Bacillus pumilus: one gene and its partner. The protein of the gene in region 1 binds, or shares a complex with, the protein of each later gene. Links are inferred from orthologs where the notes say so. Each region holds a gene or a part of one and is shown in the gene's direction. Other genes may lie near its edges.

Evidence for each region.
Region 2: the proteins of clpC (region 1) and mecA are in contact, whole or in part, in a solved structure (PDB 3PXG), measured with the Bacillus subtilis proteins. The link is inferred for Bacillus pumilus from one-to-one orthologs.

What each region holds. Positions count from the first base shown.
Region 1 is NZ_CP047089.1:3,291,930-3,304,381, forward strand. What follows is about bases 4,583-7,700. They hold clpC (ATP-dependent protease ATP-binding subunit ClpC), read left to right. Parts: upstream 4,583-4,982; coding sequence 4,983-7,418; downstream 7,419-7,700. Other genes in these bases: GPS65_RS16460 (protein-arginine kinase McsB), read left to right, coding at 4,583-4,986; radA (DNA repair protein RadA), read left to right, coding at 7,512-7,700. In the rest of the region: GPS65_RS16395 (1,4-dihydroxy-2-naphthoate polyprenyltransferase), read left to right, coding at 1-396; GPS65_RS16400 (TraR/DksA C4-type zinc finger protein), read left to right, coding at 517-1,251; GPS65_RS16405 (TspO/MBR family protein), read left to right, coding at 1,337-1,813; GPS65_RS16450 (CtsR family transcriptional regulator), read left to right, coding at 2,854-3,318; GPS65_RS16455 (protein-arginine kinase activator protein McsA), read left to right, coding at 3,333-3,890; more of GPS65_RS16460, read left to right, coding at 3,895-4,582; more of radA, read left to right, coding at 7,701-8,891; DNA integrity scanning diadenylate cyclase DisA, read left to right, coding at 8,894-9,973; GPS65_RS16480 (PIN/TRAM domain-containing protein), read left to right, coding at 10,127-11,227; ispD (2-C-methyl-D-erythritol 4-phosphate cytidylyltransferase), read left to right, coding at 11,241-11,930; ispF (2-C-methyl-D-erythritol 2,4-cyclodiphosphate synthase), read left to right, coding at 11,934-12,410. UniProt on the Bacillus subtilis protein: Competence gene repressor; required for cell growth at high temperature. Negative regulator of comK expression. May interact with MecA to negatively regulate comK.
Region 2 is NZ_CP047089.1:2,217,918-2,230,163, forward strand. What follows is about bases 8,878-11,789. They hold mecA (adaptor protein MecA), read left to right. Parts: upstream 8,878-9,956; coding sequence 9,957-10,622; downstream 10,623-11,789. Other genes in these bases: spxA (transcriptional regulator SpxA), read left to right, coding at 8,878-8,988; GPS65_RS10910 (TerC family protein), read right to left, coding at 9,029-9,694; cls (cardiolipin synthase), read left to right, coding at 10,708-11,789. Also shown: trpS (tryptophan--tRNA ligase), read right to left, coding at 1-534; GPS65_RS10865 (DUF3899 domain-containing protein), read right to left, coding at 851-1,114; GPS65_RS10870 (peptide ABC transporter substrate-binding protein), read left to right, coding at 1,564-3,222; opp3b (oligopeptide ABC transporter permease), read left to right, coding at 3,332-4,261; opp3C (oligopeptide ABC transporter permease), read left to right, coding at 4,261-5,289; GPS65_RS10885 (ABC transporter ATP-binding protein), read left to right, coding at 5,308-6,369; GPS65_RS10890 (ABC transporter ATP-binding protein), read left to right, coding at 6,380-7,291; GPS65_RS10895 (hypothetical protein), read left to right, coding at 7,397-7,684; GPS65_RS10900 (GNAT family N-acetyltransferase), read left to right, coding at 7,821-8,399; more of spxA, read left to right, coding at 8,593-8,877; more of cls, read left to right, coding at 11,790-12,228. UniProt on the Bacillus subtilis protein: Enables the recognition and targeting of unfolded and aggregated proteins to the ClpC protease or to other proteins involved in proteolysis. Acts negatively in the development of competence by binding ComK and recruiting it to the ClpCP protease.

The sequences.
Region 1 (12,452 bases):
CTGACGTCAAAAGCTGTTCTCGTCTCATTACCAATTTCAATTTTAGTTGGTGCCATCTTACTATCGAACAATATCCGCGATTTAGACGGTGATAAAGAAAATGGACGAAAAACACTTGCTATCCTTGCTGGACGAAAAGCGGCAGTGAACATTTTACTTTCCATGTTTTTGATCTCATATGTACTTATTTTTGTTTATATCTTCACAGATATTGTCGGCCTTTGGAGTCTTCTTGTTTTACTCAGTGTCCCAAAAGCATATACAGCTATCAAAGAATTTAAGCAAAAAGAAAAACCAATTGAATTAATGAATGCCATGAAATCGACAGCTCAAACCAATACATTTTTCGGTTTTCTGCTAACAATCGCTTTGATCTTACAATACTATATTGCTTAACAAAGAACGCCTGCCCCAGCCGCAGGCGTTTTTTCATGAGGAATTGCTTCAAATTGGAACTAGTCTTACAGATAAAATTGCTCATACTAACATTATGTTTGATATGAAAGGATGATCGCTTTGTTGTCTAAAGACGAATTACATCATTTGAAGCAGCGACTTCTCGATGAAAAGCATGAACTCGAAGCCAAAAGCCATGACGATGAACAAAAAGTATCATTTCCTTATGATTCTGTCGGAGATCTGTCAGCCTATGATAATCACCCAGGTGATCAAGGGACAGAACTGTTCGAACGCGGGAAAGATATTGCATTAAACAGTTTGGAACATGAACATCTGTTAGACATCAATGAAGCACTTCAAGCCATCACAGACGGCTCTTATGGCCAGTGCAAGGTCTGTAAAGCCCCTATCCCAAAGGAACGTTTAGAAGCCTTGCCTAGTGCCGTCACATGCACAGAACATTCAAAAGAACAAACCGTTTCACAAAACCGTCCGATTGAAGAGGATTTATTAAGTCCGCCCTCAGGTCAATTTGAAAATGAAGAAAGTGCGGCATACGATGGTGAAGATGCATATCAAGACGTAGAACGGTACGGAAATTCTGATACGCCGTCCGATATGGAATTTCCTCCATTGACATACGATGATGTGTATACACAATCAGAAGATGAAGATTATGTCGAAGACTATGAGGGATTCGCAGCTGCTGATATTGAGGGAAAAGCAAGCAAGGTATATCCAAATAAAGCCCACGAAGCTTATGAAGAAGCATTGGACGAAGAAGGCGTCATGACCGTATTTGGTGATTTGAAGCCGTACGAAGAAGAACCTTATACAGAAGAAAATCATTAGTCCCCTCATAATGGGGGCTTCATGTTTATATCATGTAATAATTGGGAAATCACTTTAAGAGTGAATTTGATTGGAGGAGATTCTAATGGCAAGAAAAAGTATCATTTGGGCAGTGATTGTTTTCTTTATTACATACGCATTATTCTCTGTGGCGGGATTCCTGTTTCCGATTGACAGAGAGTGGTATGATGCATTAAATAAACCGGAATGGACACCAAGTGGTGGTGTAATTGGTGCTGTATGGGCTGTCTTATTTGCTCTCATCTCGTTGTCCGCAGCGATCATTTATGGAAAATATGGATTTCAAAAAATCACTTTACCATTTTGGATTCTTTTTCTTTTAAATTATGTATTTAATCAAGCCTTTAGTTTTTTTCAATTTACACAAAAAGATTTATTTGCCGCTACGATTGATTGCCTGCTTGTCGCACTGACAGCACTTGCTCTTGTGATCGTCTCGCGTAAACTAAGCAAAGTCGTTCCAATTTTACTCATTCCTTATGTGTTATGGGGATTCTTTGCAACTTACTTGTCTTATACGATCTATTCCATGAACATGTAAAAAAAGACCGTTATTATGGCGGTCTTTCTTTTTTGGAGAAAATAAAAAAGAGATCTTTGACAAGACCTCTTTTAAAAATGACCCGTACGGGATTCGAACCCGTGTTACCGCCGTGAAAGGGCGGTGTCTTAACCGCTTGACCAACGGGCCAGATAAATGGCGGAGAAGGAGGGATTTGAACCCTCGCGCCGCTTGCGCGACCTACACCCTTAGCAGGGGCGCCTCTTCAGCCACTTGAGTACTTCTCCATTTGGCTCCGCAGGTAGGACTCGAACCTACGACCGATCGGTTAACAGCCGATAGCTCTACCACTGAGCTACTGCGGAATATCATGGTGGGCCTGAGTGGACTCGAACCACCGACCTCACGCTTATCAGGCGTGCGCTCTAACCAGCTGAGCTACAGGCCCATGATTGGATATACAAATGGAGCGGGTGATGGGAATCGAACCCACGACATCAGCTTGGAAGGCTGAGGTTTTACCACTAAACTACACCCGCAAATATGTATGGGGCGATTGATGGGAATCGAACCCACGAGTGCCAGAGCCACAATCTGGTGCGTTAACCACTTCGCCACAACCGCCATACTATCAATATTTTTTTATAAAAGTGGCTCGGGACGGAATCGAACCGCCGACACACGGATTTTCAGTCCGTTGCTCTACCAACTGAGCTACCGAGCCATGTATTCTTTTTAAAAATGGCGGTCCGGACGGGACTCGAACCCGCGACCTCCTCCATCAGGTTTGGTGGCGATAGCGAAGAGGTCACACCCGTTCCCATACCGAACACGGAAGTTAAGCTCTTCAGCGCCGATGGTAGTTGGGGGTCTCCCCCTGTGAGAGTAGGACGCCGCCAAGCTTGTATAAGGATCAGTTCCATTTGGAACTGGTCTTTTTTGTTTTTTTAAGAGGTTTGACACCATATAAATGTGGAAATAATATTCTTAGTTGAGCGATTATCTTGAAAAATCGACCGAAAAAATTTATAGTAAGATTAAAGTCAAATATAGTCAAAGTCAATGGAGGAGGAGGCGGAGTGGCACAAAATATTTCTGATATCATCGAGCAGTACTTGAAAGAAGTCTTGGATCAGAATGGTCGAGAAATATTAGAAATTAAGCGCAATGAAATTGCAGATAAGTTTCAATGCGTACCTTCACAAATTAACTATGTTATCAATACACGCTTCACGAGCGAGAGAGGCTACATCGTTGAAAGTAAGCGTGGCGGCGGTGGCTATATCCGCATCATTAAAGTCAAAATGAATGATGAAGTCGACTTATTGAACAATATTATTTCCCAAATATATCATCGTTTATCACAAGCTGCCTCTGATCATATCATCATGCGTCTTGTCGAAAATAACATTTTATCTGAAAGAGAAGCAAAGATGATGATCAGTGTCATGGACCGTTCTGTTTTGCACATTGATTTACCTGAACGTGATGAATTGCGGGCTCGGATGATGAAAGCGATGTTAAATGCTTTGAAATTAAAGTAAAGCGGGTGAAAAGATTGATTTGTCAAGAATGCAATGAGAGACCAGCCACTTTTCACTTTACGAAAGTTATAAATGGAGAAAAACAAGAAATGCACATATGTGAACAATGTGCAAAAGAAAACAGTGATTCATATGCTATGAGTGGAAACCAAGGTTTCTCTATTCACAACTTATTATCGGGTTTATTGAATATTGATCCTAGCTTTACGACAAGTGCGAATAAGGGATCATCTATTTTTCAAGAAGCAAGAGAAGTGGATCAATGTCCTAAGTGTGGCTTAACCTTTCAACAATTCAGAAAAACAGGCCGTTTTGGCTGTGCAGAATGCTATCGTTCGTTTGATCAGTATTTGAACCCTGTTTTACGGAAAGTCCATAGTGGAAATACAGTCCATAATGGAAAGGTGCCTAAACGGATTGCCGGCAGTCTTCATGTGCGCCGGAAACTTGAGTTGATGCAGCAAGAACTGAAGCAGTTAATTGAACAAGAAGAGTTCGAAAAAGCAGCGGAAGTTCGAGATCAAATTCGTGCATTAGAGCATGAGCAATCTCAGCAGAGGGAGGGAGATTAACAACATGTCGCTCCAGCATTTTATTCAAGACGCTTTAAGTCAATGGATGAAACAAAAAGGACCCGAAAGTGACATTGTTCTAAGCAGTCGAATCAGGCTAGCACGCAACCTAGAGCATGTTCGTTTCCCAACTCAGTTTTCTCAGGAAGAGGCTGAAGCTGTTCTCCAGCAATTTGAGCAAAAGTTTGCTAGCCAGGAAGTAAAGGACATCGGAAACTTTGTTCTAATTCGAATGAATGAAACGCAGCCTTTAGCAAAGAGGGTACTTGTTGAAAAGCATTTGATCAGCCCAAACTTAGCAGAATCAAGATTTGGCGGTTGTTTGCTGTCTGAAAATGAGGAAATCAGTGTGATGCTGAATGAAGAAGACCATATTCGGATCCAATGCTTATTCCCAGGATTCCAACTAGCCAATGCATTAAAAGCAGCTAACCAGATAGATGACTGGATTGAGGAGCAAGTGGATTATGCATTTTCTGAAAAGCGAGGATACTTAACAAGCTGTCCAACGAATGTAGGTACAGGTATTAGGGCATCAGTCATGATGCATTTACCCGCTTTAGCCCTCACAAGACAAATGAATCGGATTATTCCTGCGATTAATCAATTAGGTCTTGTAGTCAGAGGAATTTATGGTGAAGGCAGCGAAGCAATAGGGAACATCTTTCAAATTTCAAATCAAATGACACTTGGTCAATCAGAAGAAGATATTGTAGATGATTTAAATAGCGTGACCGCGCAGCTTATTGAACAAGAGCGATCTGCACGAAAAGCGTTATATCAAACATCTAAGATTGAACTTGAGGACAGAGTGTACCGGTCCTTAGGGATTTTGTCCAATTGTCGCATGATTGAATCAAAGGAAACAGCAAAATGTCTGTCAGATGTGCGCCTTGGAATTGATTTAGGTATCATTAAGGGGCTTTCAAGTAATATAATGAATGAACTCATGATTTTGACACAGCCTGGCTTTCTTCAACAATATTCTGGAGGAGCTTTGGAGCCAAATGAACGAGACATAAAACGAGCAGCAATTATTAGAGAAAGACTGCGTTTAGAAATGCATAGGAATGGACAGGAGGATGAAACGATATGATGTTTGGAAGATTCACTGAAAGAGCTCAAAAGGTATTAGCACTTGCACAAGAAGAAGCCATTCGCCTAGGCCATAAGAACATTGGTACTGAACACATTTTACTTGGTCTAGTACGTGAGGGTGAGGGCATCGCCGCAAAAGCGTTAGAAGCACTGGGCCTTGTTTCAGATAAAATCCAAAAAGAAGTCGAAAGCTTGATTGGAAGAGGGCAAGAGGTGTCTCAAGCTATTCCTCATTATACGCCTAGAGCGAAGAAGGTCACTGAGCTTTCAATGGATGAAGCAAGAAAGCTCGGTCATTCCTATGTAGGGACAGAACATATTCTCTTAGGTCTTATTCGCGAGGGAGAGGGTGTAGCAGCCCGCGTTTTAAATAACCTCGGTGTGAGCTTAAATAAAGCACGTCAGCAAGTCCTGCAGCTGCTTGGCAGTAATGAAACAGGTGCATCTGCCGCTGGCTCTAACAGCAATGCAAATACCCCAACATTAGATAGCTTAGCAAGAGATTTAACAGCGATTGCGAAAGAAGACAGCTTGGACCCTGTCATTGGACGAAGCAAAGAAATTCAGCGTGTCATTGAGGTCCTAAGCAGAAGAACAAAAAACAACCCGGTGCTGATTGGTGAGCCTGGTGTTGGTAAAACAGCCATCGCTGAAGGTCTTGCACAGCAAATTATTCATAATGAAGTGCCTGAAATTCTACGCGATAAACGAGTGATGACGCTTGATATGGGAACCGTTGTAGCGGGAACAAAATATCGTGGTGAATTTGAGGATCGTTTGAAAAAAGTCATGGACGAAATTCGCCAGGCAGGAAATATCATTCTCTTCATTGATGAGCTTCATACACTGATTGGTGCTGGTGGAGCAGAGGGTGCGATTGACGCATCTAATATTCTAAAACCATCCTTAGCACGTGGAGAGCTTCAATGTATCGGGGCGACAACATTAGATGAGTACCGTAAATATATTGAAAAGGATGCTGCGCTTGAACGACGTTTCCAGCCAATTCAAGTAGATCAGCCATCAGTTGATGAGAGTATTCAAATCTTAAGAGGACTTAGAGATCGTTATGAGGCACATCACCGTGTGTCCATTACAGATGAAGCGATTGAGGCGGCAGTGAAGCTGTCTGACCGTTATATTTCTGATCGTTTCCTTCCAGATAAGGCGATTGATTTAATTGATGAGGCAGGTTCGAAAGTCCGCTTACGTTCTTTCACAACACCGCCTAACCTAAAAGAACTAGAGCAAAAGCTGGATGAAGTACGCAAGGAAAAAGATGCGGCTGTTCAAAGTCAGGAATTTGAAAAAGCAGCTTCTCTTCGCGATACAGAGCAGCGTCTGCGTGAAAAGGTAGAGGTCACAAAGAAATCTTGGAAAGAAAAGCAAGGACAGGAGAATTCAGAGGTATCAGTGGATGATATCGCAATGGTTGTCTCTAGCTGGACGGGAGTGCCTGTTTCAAAAATTGCCCAAACCGAAACAGATAAGCTTCTAAATATGGAACAATTACTCCATTCTCGTGTAATTGGGCAGGATGAAGCAGTTGTCGCTGTAGCAAAAGCTGTGAGACGTGCGCGTGCTGGACTAAAAGATCCAAAACGTCCAATTGGCTCATTTATCTTCTTAGGCCCAACAGGGGTTGGTAAAACGGAGCTTGCAAGAGCACTCGCAGAGTCTATTTTCGGTGATGAAGAAGCGATGATCCGTATTGATATGTCAGAATACATGGAGAAACACTCTACATCTAGACTTGTTGGGTCACCTCCTGGCTATGTTGGCTATGAAGAAGGCGGACAACTGACTGAAAAAGTGAGAAGAAAACCTTATTCTGTTGTGCTTTTAGACGAGATTGAAAAGGCGCATCCAGATGTATTCAACATCTTACTTCAAGTATTAGAAGATGGTCGTCTGACTGATTCTAAAGGGCGTACTGTTGACTTTAGAAATACGATTTTGATCATGACATCCAACGTTGGAGCTAGTGAACTGAAGCGAAATAAATATGTTGGCTTTAACGTGCAGGATGAAGGTCAAAATTACAAGGATATGAAAGGCAAAGTGATGGGCGAGTTGAAACGTGCGTTCAGACCAGAATTCATCAACCGTATTGATGAAATCATTGTCTTCCATTCACTTGAAAAGAAACATCTAAAAGAGATTGTGTCTCTCATGTCTGATCAATTGACGAAACGATTAAAAGAACAAGACCTTTCAATTGAATTGACAGAAGCAGCAAAAGCGAAGATTGCTGATGAAGGTGTAGACCTTGAGTACGGTGCGCGTCCGTTAAGAAGAGCGATTCAAAAGCATGTGGAGGATCGACTTTCTGAGGAGCTTCTGAAGGGTAATATTGAAAAAGGTCAACAAATTGTATTAGATGTGGAAGATGGAGAAATTGTCGTAAAAACGACGGCTGCTACGAACTAATATAGTAAGACAAAAGTGTGAGGCATACCAGTAAGCTGTATGCCTCCCTTTACTTATTTTCTGACCAGTATAAGGAGTTGTATTCTTCAATCTATGGCTAAGACGAAATCAAAATTTATATGCCAATCGTGCGGTTATGAGTCAGCCAAATGGATGGGGAAATGTCCAGGCTGCGGCACGTGGAACAGTATGACAGAAGAGGTCGTTCGTAAAGAGCCAGCAAACCGTCGAAGCGCTTTTAACCATTCTGTTCAAACCATTCAAAAACCTTCACCTATATCTGCAATTGAAACATCAGATGAACCCCGAATCAAAACGAATTTAGAAGAATTTAATCGAGTATTAGGAAGTGGAATTGTCAAAGGCTCTCTTGTTCTCATTGGCGGAGATCCTGGGATTGGGAAGTCCACTTTATTATTACAAGTATCAGCACAGCTCTCAGATAAAAATCAGAATGTATTATACATATCTGGTGAGGAGTCCATTAAACAAACGAAGCTAAGAGCGGACCGCCTCGGCATAAAAAGCACCTCTTTACATGTTTTGGCTGAAACCGATATGGAGTATATAACGTCTGCTATACAAGAGATGAAACCCGCTTTTGTCGTGGTGGATTCGATTCAAACCGTTTATCAAAGCGATATTACGTCAGCTCCTGGGTCTGTATCTCAAGTGAGAGAATGTACAGCACAGCTGATGAAGATTGCAAAGACAAATGGGATTCCAATTTTTATCGTTGGTCACGTGACCAAAGAAGGCTCGATCGCAGGCCCACGTCTTTTAGAGCATATGGTGGACACGGTTCTTTATTTTGAAGGCGAGCGTCATCATACGTTTCGTATCTTACGTGCGGTGAAAAACCGATTTGGCTCGACGAATGAACTAGGGATTTTTGAAATGAGAGAGGAAGGGCTCACGGAAGTATTAAACCCATCCGAAATTTTCTTAGAAGAACGTTCGGCAGGTGTATCGGGTTCGTGTGTCGTAGCCTCAATGGAAGGAACAAGACCTGTTCTAGTCGAGATACAAGCATTAATTTCACCGACAAGCTTCGGAAATCCGCGTAGAATGGCCACTGGTCTTGATCATAATCGAGTGTCACTACTCATGGCGGTTTTAGAAAAACGTGTTGGACTGCTTCTGCAAAACCAGGATGCGTATTTAAAGGTCGCAGGCGGTGTGAAGCTTGACGAACCAGCAATTGACTTGGCCATTGCGGTCAGCATTGCATCAAGCTTTAAAGACGCAGCGCCGCATCAAGCGGATTGCTTTATAGGAGAGGTCGGCCTGACGGGAGAAGTCAGAAGAGTATCAAGAATTGAACAGCGTGTGCAGGAAGCTGCGAAACTAGGATTTAAACGAATGTTTATTCCTCAGGCAAATATAGATGGATGGAAAAAGCCGAGAGGGATTGAGTTAGTCGGTGTAGAAAATGTAGCGGAGGCACTTCGAATTTCACTAGGGGGATCATAGAAATGGAAAAAGAGAAAAAAGGAGCGAGAGAACTCGATCTCTTAGATATCGTACAGTTTGTGGCACCAGGGACACCTCTTCGGGCTGGGATCGAAAACGTCCTGAGGGCCAATACTGGCGGGCTAATTGTTGTTGGTTATAACGACAAAGTGAAGAGTGTTGTCGATGGAGGATTTCACATTAATTCTGCCTTCTCCCCAGCACACTTATATGAATTGGCGAAGATGGATGGAGCCATCATTTTAAGCGATTCTGGTCAAAAGATCTTGTATGCGAATACACAGCTTATGCCAGATGCGACCATCCATTCATCGGAAACGGGCATGAGGCACCGTACTGCTGAACGTGTAGCGAAGCAGACTGGCTGTTTAATCATTGCAATTTCTGAACGGAGGAACGTCATTACCTTATACCAAGGAAATCGTCGTTACACGCTGAAAGATATTGGCTTTATTTTAACGAAGGCTAACCAAGCCATACAAACACTTGAGAAATATAAAACCATTTTAGATCACGCCATTTCTGCGTTAAGCGCCCTGGAATTTGAAGAGCTTGTGACCTTTGGTGATGTATTATCCGTGCTGCATCGTTACGAGATGGTGCTTAGAATCAAAAATGAAATCAATATGTATATCAAAGAGCTTGGAACTGAAGGACATTTGATCCGTCTGCAAGTCAATGAACTGATTACAGATATGGAGCAGGAAGCGGCTTTATTTATTAAAGATTACGTGAAAGAAAAGATTAAAGATCCATATGTTCTGCTTAAACAGCTCCAAGATATGTCTAGCTTTGAGCTTTTAGATGATTCCATTCTGTACAAGTTACTAGGCTATCCAGCTTCTACAAATATTGACGAATATGTGTACACAAGAGGTTACAGATTGCTTCACAAAATCCCTAGACTGCCTATGCCAATCGTCGAAAACGTGGTTGAAGCATTCGGTGTGTTAGATCGAATTATGGAAGCGGATGTACAAGATTTGGATGAAGTAGAAGGAATTGGAGAAGTAAGAGCGAAAAAGATAAAAAAAGGATTAAAAAGGTTGCAAGAAAAACATTATATCGATCGACAGCTGTAAGAAGAGAAATTTTCTCTCAATACGGTTAAAAATGGATGAATATGGGTATATTAATGATGCTTTTGTTTTCTGTTGAACACGATAGGAAACTTAAACATATATCAATGTCAGGTGAGGGTGGATTGACAGATGAATAATAAAGGAGGTGAAGGTATGTTAAAAAGAATCGTTCAGGCGTTTTTTATCATTTTTGGTGCAGTTGTAGGGATTTTTATCATTCCAGAGTTATTTCTGCTGTTAAATGTAAAGGACATACCTTTCATTACAAATGCTTACTCTTCAGCACTAATAGGAGCCGCTGTGTTCTTAATCATCGGCAAATGGTGCACAGGTTATGTGGTTAATTGGGTGAAATGGATCGAGGATTCTCTATTAAAGGCGCCTCTTCCTGATCTTATTTCTGGAAGTTTCGGATTAGTATTTGGACTTATTCTAGCATATCTTATTGTAAACGTGATTCCGCTAAACAATATCCCATATCATATTTTTGGTACCATTATTCCGATTTTCCTGGCTTTCTTTTTAGGATACCTTGGATTTCAGGTAGGGTTTAAGAAGAAGGATGAAATGATGGGGCTGTTCTCTCGATCTGCAAAGGTCACCAAGAAAAAAGGAGCAGCTGATGATGAACCTGAAATAGAAGATAAAAAGCTGAAAATTTTAGACACAAGTGTTATCATTGATGGAAGAATCGCAGATATTTGTCAAACTGGATTCTTAGAAGGCGTCATGGTCATTCCTCAATTTGTGCTCGAGGAATTACAGCATATTGCAGACTCTTCTGATGTATTAAAGAGAAATAGAGGCCGAAGAGGTCTTGATATTTTAAATCGTATTCAAAAAGAATTAGATATCAAAGTTGAAATTTACGAGGGTGACTTTGAAGACATTCAAGAGGTTGATAGCAAGCTTGTGAAGCTCGCTAAATTAACTTCAGGTGTTGTTGTGACAAATGATTTTAATTTAAATAAAGTATGCGAACTTCAAAAAGTAGCAGTGTTAAACATCAATGATCTAGCCAATGCGGTGAAACCGGTTGTGCTGCCTGGGGAAGAAATGAAGGTACAGGTCATTAAAGATGGGAAAGAGCATAACCAAGGTGTTGCTTACTTAGATGACGGTACGATGATTGTGGTCGAAGAAGGACGCAATTACATTGGAAAAGACATCGATGTGCTCGTCACAAGTGTGCTGCAGACTGCTGCTGGAAGAATGATTTTTGCGAAGCCAAAACTTCTGGAGAAGGCGCTCTAAAGGGAGAACGAACATGTATTATGAAGTAGTTATTCCGGCTGCGGGGCAGGGGAAACGAATGAAGGCCGGCCGCAATAAGCTTTTTATTGAGCTGAAAAGAATGCCGGTCATTATTCATACACTAAAGGTGTTTGACGCTCATGCTCAGTGCAAACGCATGATCCTAGCGATCAATGAAGAGGAGCGTCAAGACTTTGAAAGGCTTCTCAAGGTACACGCGTTTCAAACGCCTGTTTCACTTGTCAACGGCGGTGAGGAACGTCAGCAAAGTGTATACGAAGGATTAAAGGCTGTGAAAGATGCAGACATCGTGCTTGTTCATGATGGGGCAAGGCCTTTTATTAAGCATACACAGATTGACTTGCTCGTTAAAGCAGCGATTGAAAAGGGCTCCGCGGTTGTAGCGGTACCAGTGAAAGACACAATCAAACGCGTTCAAGAAGGCAAAGTGGAACAAACCATTGAACGTCAGAGCTTGTGGGCAGTCCAGACCCCACAAGCTTTTCGTCATTCTATTTTAAAAGAGGCGCATGAATATGCAGAGCGGACCGGTTTCCTTGGAACAGACGACGCCAGTCTTGTGGAACAATTACATGGTGAAAACGTGTATATTGTCCAAGGAGATTATACCAATATTAAGCTGACGACACCGGATGATTTATTGGTTGCCAAGGCAATTATGGATGCGGAAAGAGGGTACTAGATCATGTTGAGAATAGGACAAGGCTTTGATGTACATCAATTAACAGAGGGAAGACCTTTGATTATCGGCGGGGTCACCATCCCATATGAAAAGGGGCTGCTTGGGCATTCAGACGCTGATGTACTGCTCCACACAGTGGCAGATGCCTGCCTAGGTGCGATTGCTGAAGGAGATATCGGCAGACATTTCCCGGACACAGACCCTGAGTTTAAGGATGCGGATTCTTTTCAATTACTGCAGCATGTGTGGGCACTAGTAAAGGAAAAAGGCTACACACTTGTGAATATTGATTGCACCATCATGGCGCAAAAGCCGAAAATGGCTCCTTATATTCAACCGATGTGTGAGAAGATTGCAGAAGCGCTTGAGGCAGATGTCACACAGGTGAATGTGAAAGCTACGACGACGGAGAAACTCGGATTTACAGGAAGAGGCGAAGGAATTGCCTCTCAGGCAACGGTGCTTCTTCAGAAAAAGTAAAACTCATTTTGATGAGAATGAGATTTGATGATAAAATACGTT
Region 2 (12,246 bases), 1.1 Mb from region 1 along the record:
AATCTTCACTTCAGGTACAGTGAAAATGTCATTGTATTTGCGGTTAAAACGTTCAGCAAGCGTTCTAGTCAATTCAAGATGCTGCTTTTGATCTTCTCCGACAGGGACTAAATCAGTACCATATAATAAGATATCACCAGCCATTAATGGAGGATACGTTAATAGTCCTGAAACAACCGCTTCCTTACCAGCGGATTTGTCCTTAAATTGGGTCATTCTCTCTAATTCCCCAATATAAGCAACACATTGAAGCATCCATCCTGCCTGGGCGTGGGCAGGTACCTCTGATTGGATAAACAATGTCGCCTTCTCTGGATCAAGTCCAACTGCCAAATAAAGAGCTGCTAAGCTTCTAATATTTTGGCGAAGAGCTAGCCTGTCCTGACTCACCGTAATTGCATGCTGATCGACGACACAAAAATATCCGTGATAATCATGTTGCAAATCGACAAATTGCTTCATCGCTCCGATATAGTTCCCCAATGTGACCGAACCGCTCGGCTGAATGCCTGAAAAAATTGTCTTCTTTGTCATACTAAAACCTCTTTTCCTCAATATAAAAAGGCTCACCCGTCACTTTTCAACAGAAAAGGGACGAATGAACCGTGGTACCACCCTTGTTATTTCACATGGAAATCACTCAAGACGTTGATATCGGAGACTGCTCCGTCTAAGCCTACTTACTTTCAAAAGTGTTCGGTTAGCTGCTCCAAAGCCCATTCCATATATGCCATTGACTGCTCGCACCGACCGCAGACTCTCTATAAATGGTGAATATATGTACTCTTCTTTTTCATCGCAACAGTATAATTGAATTCATTATAATGAAGCAAAAATCAAAAGTCAAAGCCTATATATAATAAATGAAGAGCAGAATAAACATTTCAATTAATAAGCTAAAACCTATTATTTTCATGAAGGGAAAATTACTTTGGAAAGATGATGATAAATGTTTGTTTAAATCATCGTCAATAGTGCCCTTTTGCTTGTTTAATGAATCAAATACCTTTCGAAAGCTGTGAGCTGTTTGATCAAAAAAACCACTTTTTAAAGTGATTAACGATAACCATATTAGCAAAGTGATCGATGCTAAATAAAAAGTGATGTTAATCATACTTAAGAGAGAGAGGTGCCCATAAAAAATGAAACTTAAAATAAATACAAGGCAATTAGAACTAATTAAAAGAATAAAAAATCTGATAACAATCACTCCTGTGCATTAAAACTTTACTGTACTAAAATAGCAATAAAAACATTTAATTCGAGACTTTCACTATATAAGAAAAACGAAACAAGGAATTAAGCAGTTGTTTTAACAAAATTCTTGATATCAGTTTACAATGAATCATGAAGATTGCCAATTGTATAGACAGGATTACTTCTGATTAGGTATTTCAGATCACAAAATTAAAGGGAAATACCCAATTTGTTTCAATTTTTTAATAAATTTATTAAAAAATCATCGAAATATGAAAATTTTCTTAAAAAAATGAATGCACAATTACTTATTTGCTAGTATAATAGTTCCTGTAGTTCATTTATGAAGGGGAGGTCAACAACTAGATGAAAAAGTCTAAATTTTCACTGCTTTTAGTTTTTTTATTGGTGCTGACTATTTTTGTATCTGCATGTTCAGGTAAACAAAGTAGCGACAAGGGCACTGCATCCAAAGATTCAAAACAAGAGGCTACAATTTTAGAATCACAGGAAATGCCTGCAATGGATACAATCCAAGCAAGCGATACAATTAGTTTCACAACTATGAATAACGTTTTTGAGGGTTTGTATCGATTCAATGATAAAGAAGAATTAGTACCTGGTATGGCAGATGGCGAACCAGTAGCTAACAAAGATAAAACAGTTTATAACATTAAACTAAAAGATGCCAAATGGTCTAATGGTGATCCAGTTAAAGCTCAAGACTTCGTTTATGCTTGGCAACGTGCTTTAGATCCAGATCAAAAGTCTGAGTATGGCCCATATATGATGGTTGGTAAAATCAAAAATGCTGATAAGGTTTACAACAAAAAAGCAAAGCCTGATGAACTAGGAATTAAAGCTGTAAGCGATAAAGAATTGCAAATCACACTTGAAAAACCAATTCCTTACTTCCAATCTCTACTTTCATTCCCAACTTTCTATCCAGTGAATGAAAAGTTCGTTAAAGAACAAGGTGATAAATATGCGAAAACTGCAAAGAACCTTGTATACAATGGACCGTATGAACTTTCTTCTTGGGATGGACCACAAGCAACAACTTGGGAATACAAAAAGAATGAAGAATATTGGGATAAAAAGAATGTCTCTATGACAAAACTTACTTTTAAAGTATCTAAAGATCCACAAGCAGCAGTTAACGCATTCGAAGCTGGAGAAGCTGATATTACACCTAAATTATCAACTCCTGCAATCATCTCTCAGTACGAAGGTGATAAGCGAATGAAAAGATTACTAGAACCTACTGTGTTCTGGTTGAAAATGAACCAAGGAAATAAATCATTAAAGAATGAAAATGTTCGTCGTGCAATTGCAACAGCAATTGACAAAGAAGCGTTTGTAAAAGATGTATTGCAGAATGGTTCAGTTGCTGCATACTATCAAATTCCAAAAGACTTTGTACATGATGAAAACGGAAAAGACTTCCGCGATGGAATGCCTAAATACTTAGAAACAAACAAAGATGAAGCTAAGAAACTTTTCGAAAAAGGTCTAAAAGAATTAGGAACGTCTAAAGTAACGCTTAATTACTTAGGTGATGATTCTGAGACTGCTAAAACAATCGGAGCTTTCATTAAAGATCAGCTTGAGAAAACTTTACCTGGCTTAGATATTAATATTCAAAGTGTTCCTTTTGCTACTCGTATTGATCGTGATAAGAAAGAGGATTACGATCTACAGATGGCTGGATGGGGCCCAGATTATCTTGACCCGATCACATTCTCTGACTTATTTATCACAGGTGGTGGGAACAACCACATGGGATACTCTAATAAGAAATATGATCAACTCTTAAAAGATGCATCTGGTAAGTTAGCTGCTAAACCTGAAGAACGCTGGAAAGCTTTACAAGAAGCTGAAAAAGTATTACTACAAGATGACGCAGGACTTTCACCAATCTATCAGAGAGCAACTAATTATCTGATTAGTAACAAAGTTAAAGGATTTGTCATTCACAAGGTTGGACCAGAATTCAGCTACAAATGGATGAAAATTGAAGGATAATTAACAATCTTATAGAAAAGAGAGTGTATTCTCTGAATATACTCTCTTTTTCACTGAAAGAAATATGTCGAAATATACAGAAAAGTCAGTTTTATCAGGAGGTGCAAGTATGCTGAAATACTTAATTAGACGGGTTGGCTTCATGGTCGTTACCCTCTTCATCATTGTTTCAATCACTTTTTTCTTAATGAAACTCATTCCGGGTTCTCCTTTTGTTAATGCTCAAAAATTGTCAGAAGCACAACAAGCTGTACTTAATGCAAAATATGGGCTAGATCAGCCTATTCCAATTCAATACTTTCACTACTTGATTAATACATTCACTGGAGATTTAGGTGTTTCATTCCAATTCAACAATACCTCCGTAACAGAACTTCTTTCATACCGAGTAGGACCATCTGCTGTCCTAGGCCTTCAAGCGATTATTATAGGAACGATTGTTGGTATCTTCTTGGGAGTAGTTGGAGCTTTAAGGCAGAACACATGGATAGATTATTCTGCTACTTTCTTGGCAGTTATCGGTAAATCAATACCGAGTTTTGTATTCGCGGGATTACTTCAGTACTTTATTGCGGTGAAATTAGGTTTACTACCAACTCAATTTTGGAATGGATTCGAGTATACAATTTTGCCCACAATAGCATTAGCTATGTTCCCTATCTCCATTTGTGCACGCTTTATGCGAACAGAAATGGTTGAAGTTCTTGAGACAGATTATATTTTACTAGCAAAGGCCAAAGGAGCAGGCTATTTCGAATTAGCATTTAAGCATGCAATGAGAAATGCGTTGATCCCTGTTGTTACAGTTCTTGGTCCACTAACTGTTAGTTTAATGACGGGATCTCTCGTAATAGAGAAAATCTTCTCAATTCCTGGAATTGGTGAGCAGTTTGTTAAAGCTATTACTGTAAATGACTATCCAGTTATTATGGGAACAACAATTTTATTCGCCGTTCTTTTTGTTGTGGTTGTATTTATTGTCGATATTCTATATGGAATTATCGATCCGAGAATTCGTGTAGCAGGGGGTAACAAATGATGAAACAGCAAGAAGAAAATATTGATAAAAGTCTATTTGAACCCGCTGGTGTTGATACATTTTCTGCTGAAAAAATTGAGAAACCTAGTCTGAATTATTGGCAAGACGCATGGCTTAGAATCAAAAAGAATAAAGCCGCAGTTGTAAGTTTAGTGATTTTATTTTTAATTGTATTCATGGCTATCGTCGGACCATTAATTAGTGGTAAAGATTTTAGTACTCAGACAACGTCTGAAGCGAACCTACCTCCTCGAATCCAAGGATTAGAGCATGTTAGCTTCCTTCCATTTACTGGGGAAAGAACGCTGAAAAGTGGTGATGTGGTCAACCCTTATGAACAAAAAGGAATTGATCATTACTACTGGTTTGGTACGGATAATCTTGGGAGAGATCTATTCACACGTGTGTGGAAAGGAACTCAAATCTCACTGCTTATTGCTGTTGTTGCAGCTGTGATCGATTTAATTATTGGTGTTGCTTATGGTGCAATTTCTGGTTATTTTGGCGGGAAAATTGATAATGCGATGCAACGTGTTCTAGAGGTTCTAATGGGTATTCCCAACTTGATCGTTGTCATATTAATGATTCTCGTCTTAAAGCCAGGGATTATTCCAATTATTATTGCTCTAAGTATTACCGGGTGGATCAGTATGGCCAGGGTTGTACGAGCCCAAGTCATGAAGCTGAAAGAACAGGAATATGTACTAGCCGCTAGAACTTTGGGATTAAGCAACTTTAAAATTATCTTTAAACACATGTTGCCTAACTTAACAGGTGTGATGATTATTAATACAATGTTCACCATTCCTAGTGCAATTTTCTTCGAAGCATTCTTAAGTTTTATTGGGTTAGGTCTCCAAGAGCCACAAGCTTCACTAGGGACGCTAATTGAAGACGGATTTAAATCAATGATTGCTTTCCCATATCAAATGGTTTATCCGGCAATTATCATTAGTGTTATCATGATCGTCTTTAACCTTGTTGCCGACGGTGTGAGAGATGCACTTGATCCAAAAATGAAAGATTAGTACGGGACGGTGATGATGATGAATAAACAAGAAACCATTCTAAAAGTAAATGATTTAAATATCTCATTTCACACGTTTGCTGGTGAAGTCAAGGCAATAAGAGGTGTGAATTTTGAATTAAAGAAAGGTGAGACGCTTGCCATTGTTGGAGAATCTGGTTCAGGAAAATCGGTTACTTCAAAATCAATCATGGGGTTGCTTCCTAAATCTAACTCTGAAGTGAAAAAAGGCGAGATTTTGTTTCAAGACAAAAACTTAACAAAACTTTCTGATAAACAAATGCAAAAAATACGTGGGAAAGATATTGCAATGGTCTTTCAAGATCCAATGACCTCATTAAATCCTACAATGACAATTGGCAAACAAATTATAGAACCAATTTTAAAACATCAAAATGCTAGTAAAGAAGAAGCTAGAAAAAGAGCACTTGAGCTACTCAGCCTTGTAGGTATTCCAAAACCTGAACAAAGGTTTAAGCAATATCCTCATCAATTTTCAGGTGGTATGAGACAAAGGGTTGTGGTGGCAATTGCTCTTGCTTGTAATCCTAAAATATTAATTGCTGATGAGCCGACAACAGCGTTAGATGTTACAATTCAAGCGCAAATTTTAGAACTGATGAAGGATCTACAAAAGAAAATTGAAACATCGATTATCTTTATTACGCATGATTTAGGGGTCGTTGCGAATGTAGCTGATCGTGTAGCGGTTATGTATGGTGGTCAAATTGTCGAGATTGGTACAGTTGATGAGATTTTCTATAACCCACAGCATCCTTATACTTGGGGATTATTAAGCTCTATGCCTAGTCTGGACGCAAAAGAGGAGAAATTATTTGCTATACCTGGTACGCCGCCAGACTTGCTAAATCCTCCAAAAGGTGACCCGTTTGCTGCTAGAAATCAATATGCGATGAAAATCGATTTTGAACAGCAGCCGCCTTTATATCAAGTGTCAGAAACGCATTATGCAGCTACATGGCTATTACATCCTAATGCGCCCAAAGTAGAACCTCCTGAATCGATTAAGCAAAGAATGCGACAATTTAAAGCGCAAAAAGGGGGGGATCACATTGAGTGAAAAAGATGTTATTTTACAGGTGAATAATCTTAAGCAATATTTTAATGTGGGCAAACCAAATGAAGTAAAAGCTGTTGATGATGTTAGCTTCGATATTTATAGAGGAGAAACTTTGGGGCTAGTAGGTGAGTCTGGTTGCGGTAAGTCGACTACTGGAAGAAGTATCATTCGTTTGTATAATGCAACAGATGGTGAGGTTATTTTTAATGGACAGAATGTTCATGATAAAAAATCGACTGCTGATCTGAAGCAATTTAATCGAAAAATGCAAATGATCTTTCAGGATCCATATGCCTCACTCAATCCAAGAATGAAAGTTGAAGACATCATTGCAGAAGGCATCGATATTCATGACCTAGCAAAAACAAAGCAAGCACGTAAAGAGCGTGTGTACCAATTGCTTGAAACTGTTGGCTTGAACAAAGAGCATGCAAACAGGTACCCGCATGAATTCTCTGGTGGTCAAAGGCAGCGTATTGGGATTGCCCGTGCATTAGCGGTTGAACCAGATTTCATTATTGCCGATGAACCAATCTCTGCATTAGATGTGTCGATCCAAGCACAGGTCGTCAACTTAATGAAAGAGCTTCAAGAAGAAAAAGGCTTAACGTACTTATTCATTGCCCATGACCTGTCTATGGTAAAATACATCAGCGATCGCATTGGCGTAATGTATTTCGGGAAATTGGTCGAGCTGGCACCAGCGAATGAATTATACGAAAACCCGCTTCATCCATATACAAAATCATTACTATCTGCGATTCCGCTTCCAGATCCAGATTATGAGCGTAACCGCAAACGAATCAAGTATGATCCATCTGTTCACAAAGGAACGAACACTGAGTTCCGTGAAGTGAAGCCAGGCCACTTTGTGAGCTGCACAGAGGAAGAATTCAAAGAGCTTCAGGCAAAACAATCATAAGAGAGAAGAAGCGCTGCTACGTCAGTGCTTCTTTTTTTATTTTACAAAAGAATGCGATAATGGTAATTTCTAGTTAACAACAAACGGGTTCTAGGAGGAAATCAGATGTCGATATGGAAGACGTTTCGCTATTCATTCTTTCACTTTCTCATTGTATTCATGCTTTTTTCAACGTCTTTTTTGAGAAAGCCAAATGGAGTGCAGTGGATGCTCATATTTATGGTGTTCATTGGCATTGCGTCTTTTTCCGTGGAATATATGCTTCACCGGAAATTAAGCAATCAGAAAGAGGAAGCACGCCGCAGAAAGTATCTTTATTTCATCATGTTTCAAACTGGGATGACACTCATCCTGTTTGTCTGTTTTCAATTACTCATGAATCGTTCGATATAAAACTTTTTTCTGTTGTTTGAAAAAAAGTGAAACTAGAGGAGACTTTTCTGCGTCTTACTAGTACAGGCGTTTAAATAGCAGGAAATCGGGAATATCTAAGGAAGTGATTCTTAACGATATCATAAGGAGCGGATCCATGAATTGGTATGAAAAGCTCAGTGAATACTTCCCGATAGAAGAAATGAAGTCAAAAGAGCATATGGAAGCTTTATTAAAGGAAAGAAGTGATGTTTATCATAAGGAGGAAGGACCTCATCATGTGATGATGTACGACGAATTTGATCATTTCATCTTTATTGATTATTTATTTGTTTCCAGAGATGCAAGAGGTGAAGGCCTCGGATCAAAGCTCATTCATAAGCTGAAGGAAAAAAAGAAACCGATCTTGCTTGAGGTTGAGCCTGTAGATGAAGATGATGCAGATACTGCAAAACGCCTAAAGTTTTACCAAAGAGAGCACTTCAAGCATGCAGAATCAATCGGTTATAAACGCAGGTCACTTGCAACAAATGAAGTGAACCGCATGGAAATCCTTTATTGGTCGCCTCTTATAGATAATGAGGAAGAAATGATGGAGGCTATGAGGAAGACCTATGAACGAATCCATACGTATAAAGACGAGGAATGGTATGGGCAGTCGTATGAAGATGTTGATGATGTATTAAAGGTCATTGAAAATAGAAAACAAAAAAATATTTTCGATCATCTCGACTAAATGAGAATGTTCAGACATCAAGCAACACTACAAAATGAATGAAATTGTCTAGTTTTTGTCACAAAAATTGCAAGAAAATCTGTTCACACTTACTTTTTTATAGTATAATCACTATAAAGATTACTTATTTAGAACAATTTTAATTTAAGAATACAGATCAATATTCATTCTACAAATTGAGGAGTGAAGATTTATGGTAACATTATACACATCACCAAGCTGTACATCATGTAGAAAAGCAAGAGCGTGGTTAGAAGAACACAATATTCCGTATCAAGAGAGAAACATCTTTTCAGAGCCTCTTTCAATCGATGAAATTAAAGAAATTCTTCGAATGACTGAAGACGGTACAGATGAAATTATCTCAACACGTTCAAAAGTATTCCAAAAGCTAAATGTGAATGTTGAGACAATGCCTCTTCAACAATTGTATAAACTAATCAATGAGCATCCAGGTCTTTTAAGACGTCCAATCATCTTGGATGAAAAAAGACTACAAGTTGGCTACAATGAAGATGAAATTAGACGTTTCCTTCCAAGAACGGTTCGTACATTCCAACTCAGAGAAGCTCAGCGACTTGCTAACTAATAGAAAAAACGAAAAGCTGCCGATCATTTGGCAGCTTTTTTTATTTGTTTTCAGCCGTTTGTTCGTAAAACAGGCTGGCTAAAATGACCATGATGACTGTTAAAAAAGGGAGCATCAATTCAAGAGTTGCGTGCTGTGCCATAAATTCATTCAATTTCACATCACGAACAATCATTTCACCGCCAGTAAAAGCCAAAAGAGCACTTCCTCCGTATAAAAGAAACGGGAATTTGGTTAAAGCCGCATGAATCAGCTTACTTCCCCAAATAATAATCGGTACTGAAATCATCAGCCCAAAGGCAGTCAGCAACATGTTGCCCTTTGCCGCTCCTGCAACAGCAATCACATTATCAAGTGACATAAAGAGGTCGGCAATCACAATGGTCTGTACCGCACGCCAAAGGGAGCCGCTGCTTTTAATACGAATCGATTCTTTTTTTTGTTCAATTAACAAATTGTATCCTATATAAAGGAGAAAAAGTCCGCCGATAAATTGCAAATAAGGGATGGTCAATAAATAAACTGCGGCACCTGTCATTGTAATTCTCATCAGCACGGCCAAAAGTGTGCCGATCCATATGGCTTTATTGCGTTTGTCATTTGACAAGCTGCGGCTAGCCATCGCAATGATCAACGCGTTATCACCGCCTAAAATCAGATCGATGCCAATAATCATCAGTAAGGATATGAGCCACTCTGTTTCCATCCATTTCACCTCATGTCTAATAGAGCTCGTACAACCAATATATGAAGACAATTCAAATATATGTTTCTGTAAGTTTTCTCTGCAAAAAATGCGTTTTTATTTCTTTTATTCATGTTTTATCATAAAATAGACAGTACGAAGCAATACCTCAATTCTTTAAAAGGTTAACATGTAGACGGAACGGGTAAAGTGTAGTAAAGTACTATTAATTGGGAGCTTGTATGTCCCTTCAACATCTTATATAGAAGGGAAGGTTGGCAAAATGGAAATCGAAAGAATAAATGAACATACAGTAAAATTTTATATTTCCTACGGTGATATTGAAGACCGCGGATTTGACCGTGAAGAGATTTGGTATAATCGCGAACGCAGTGAAGAGCTGTTTTGGGAAGTAATGGACGAAGTGCACGAAGAAGAAGAATTTGCAGTTGAGGGACCACTTTGGATTCAAGTGCAGGCACTTGACAAAGGTCTTGAAATTGTCGTGACGAAAGCCCAACTTTCTAAAGATGGACAAAAGCTCGAATTGCCGATTCCAGAAGATAAAAAAGATCAAACAGATGAAGAAAGTCTAGACGCACTACTTGATGATTTTCAAAAAGAAGAGCAGGATCAAGAAGACCATAATGAGAAGGACAAAAAACTTCAACTTCAATTTGTGTTGAAAATGGATGACTTTGAAGATTTGATTGCACTTTCTCAATTAAATATGCAGGATTTTACCACAAGTTTATATTCGTTTGAAAACCGTTATTATCTATATGTTGACTTCCACGAGGATTTGTCAGATGAGCAAGTGGAGAATAAGCTCAGCATTTTGCTTGAATATGCTCATGAATCAGTGGTCAGCATTTACAGACTGAAAGAATACGGTCAGCTGATTATCGAAGGAAATGCCCTTGAAACGATTCAACAGCACTTCTCGTAACCAACAAAAGTCGATTTCTATAGAGGAATCGGCTTTTTTATCTGAATGAATAGGTAAATAAAGAGAACGGCAAGGAGAAAATGAAATGAGAAATTTAGTCAAAGTTCTATTTTTTCTTATCATTACGATAGGTGCTTATTTAGTCATTCAATTAATTGCCGGAGATTTGGCGGTAAGTGTATTAAGTTCTGTCAGTGTTCTATTCACTTTATCGATTATCTTCATCGGGTTTGTCATATTCTTGGAAAACCGAAATCCATCTCAAACGATCACGTGGCTTGTCCTGCTTGGCAGCTTTCCGTTATTCGGTTTTTTGTTCTACATTTTCTTTGGACGCAATATCAAAAAGCGAAGGCTGTTTGAAAAGAAAGCGATTCTAGACGAACAGTTAATCCAGGAAGATGAACATATTCATAGAGAAGCAATTGAGAAGATGACGCATATGGGCGATCATCAGCAGCTCTTATTTAAGCTGGCTCACAGACTTGGACATACCCCTATTACGTATCGCACGTCCTCTAAAGTCCTGACCAACGGAGAAGAAACATTTTCTCATATATTTGAAGAAATCAAAAAAGCGACACATCACATTCATTTAGAATATTATATTCTCCGCCACGATGACCTTGGACAAGAATTAAAAGATATTCTCATTGATAAAGCGAAAAACGGCGTGATTGTCCGCTTTTTATATGACGATGTAGGAAGCTTAAAGCTTTCACGTCAATATATTGCTGACCTCGAAAAGGCTGGCGTTCAGATCGTTCCATTTTTACCTGTGAGACTACCCCTGTTAAATAATAAAATCAATTTCCGAAATCACCGAAAAATTGTCGTGATTGATGGAGAAGTTGGGTTTGTTGGCGGGCTGAACATTGGAGACGAATATCTGGGTAGAAGCAGACAATATGGATTTTGGCGTGACACGCATTTGATGATTAAAGGTGAAGCTGTTCGTGATCTGCAGCAGATTTTCATGCAGGATTGGTACTATATGACGAATGAAAGATGTGCAGGTGTGGACTACTTTAAAGATTTCAGTCACCTTGAAAGCACAACAGAAGGTGTACAAATGATCGCTGGTGGTCCTGATAAACAGTGGGAAGTCATTAAAAATCTCTTTTTCTCCATGATTATCTCTGCCAAAAAGTCTATTTGGATCGCTTCGCCATATTTTGTGCCGGATGATGATATTTTGTCTGCACTGAAAATTGCTGCATTAAGCGGAGTAGACGTACGGATTATTGCACCGAAAAATCCAGATAAACGAATCGTCTTCCATGCGTCCCGTTCATACTTCCCTGAGCTTTTAGAAGCAGGTGCAAAGGTGTATGAATATGATCAAGGCTTTATGCATAGTAAATTTATCATTGTGGATAGCGAGTTGGCTTCAATAGGAACGGCCAATATGGATATGAGAAGCTTTCATTTGAATTTTGAAGTAAATGCCTTCCTCTATAAAACGAAAAGCACTGAGAAGCTTGTAAACGACTTCTTAGGTGATTTAGATCAGTCTCACGAGATTGTCCCAGAAGAATTTGCAAAGAGACCGTTAAGGGTCAGACTCTTTGAATCAACAGCAAGATTATTATCGCCATTACTATAAAGATTGTATTTTCCCCCC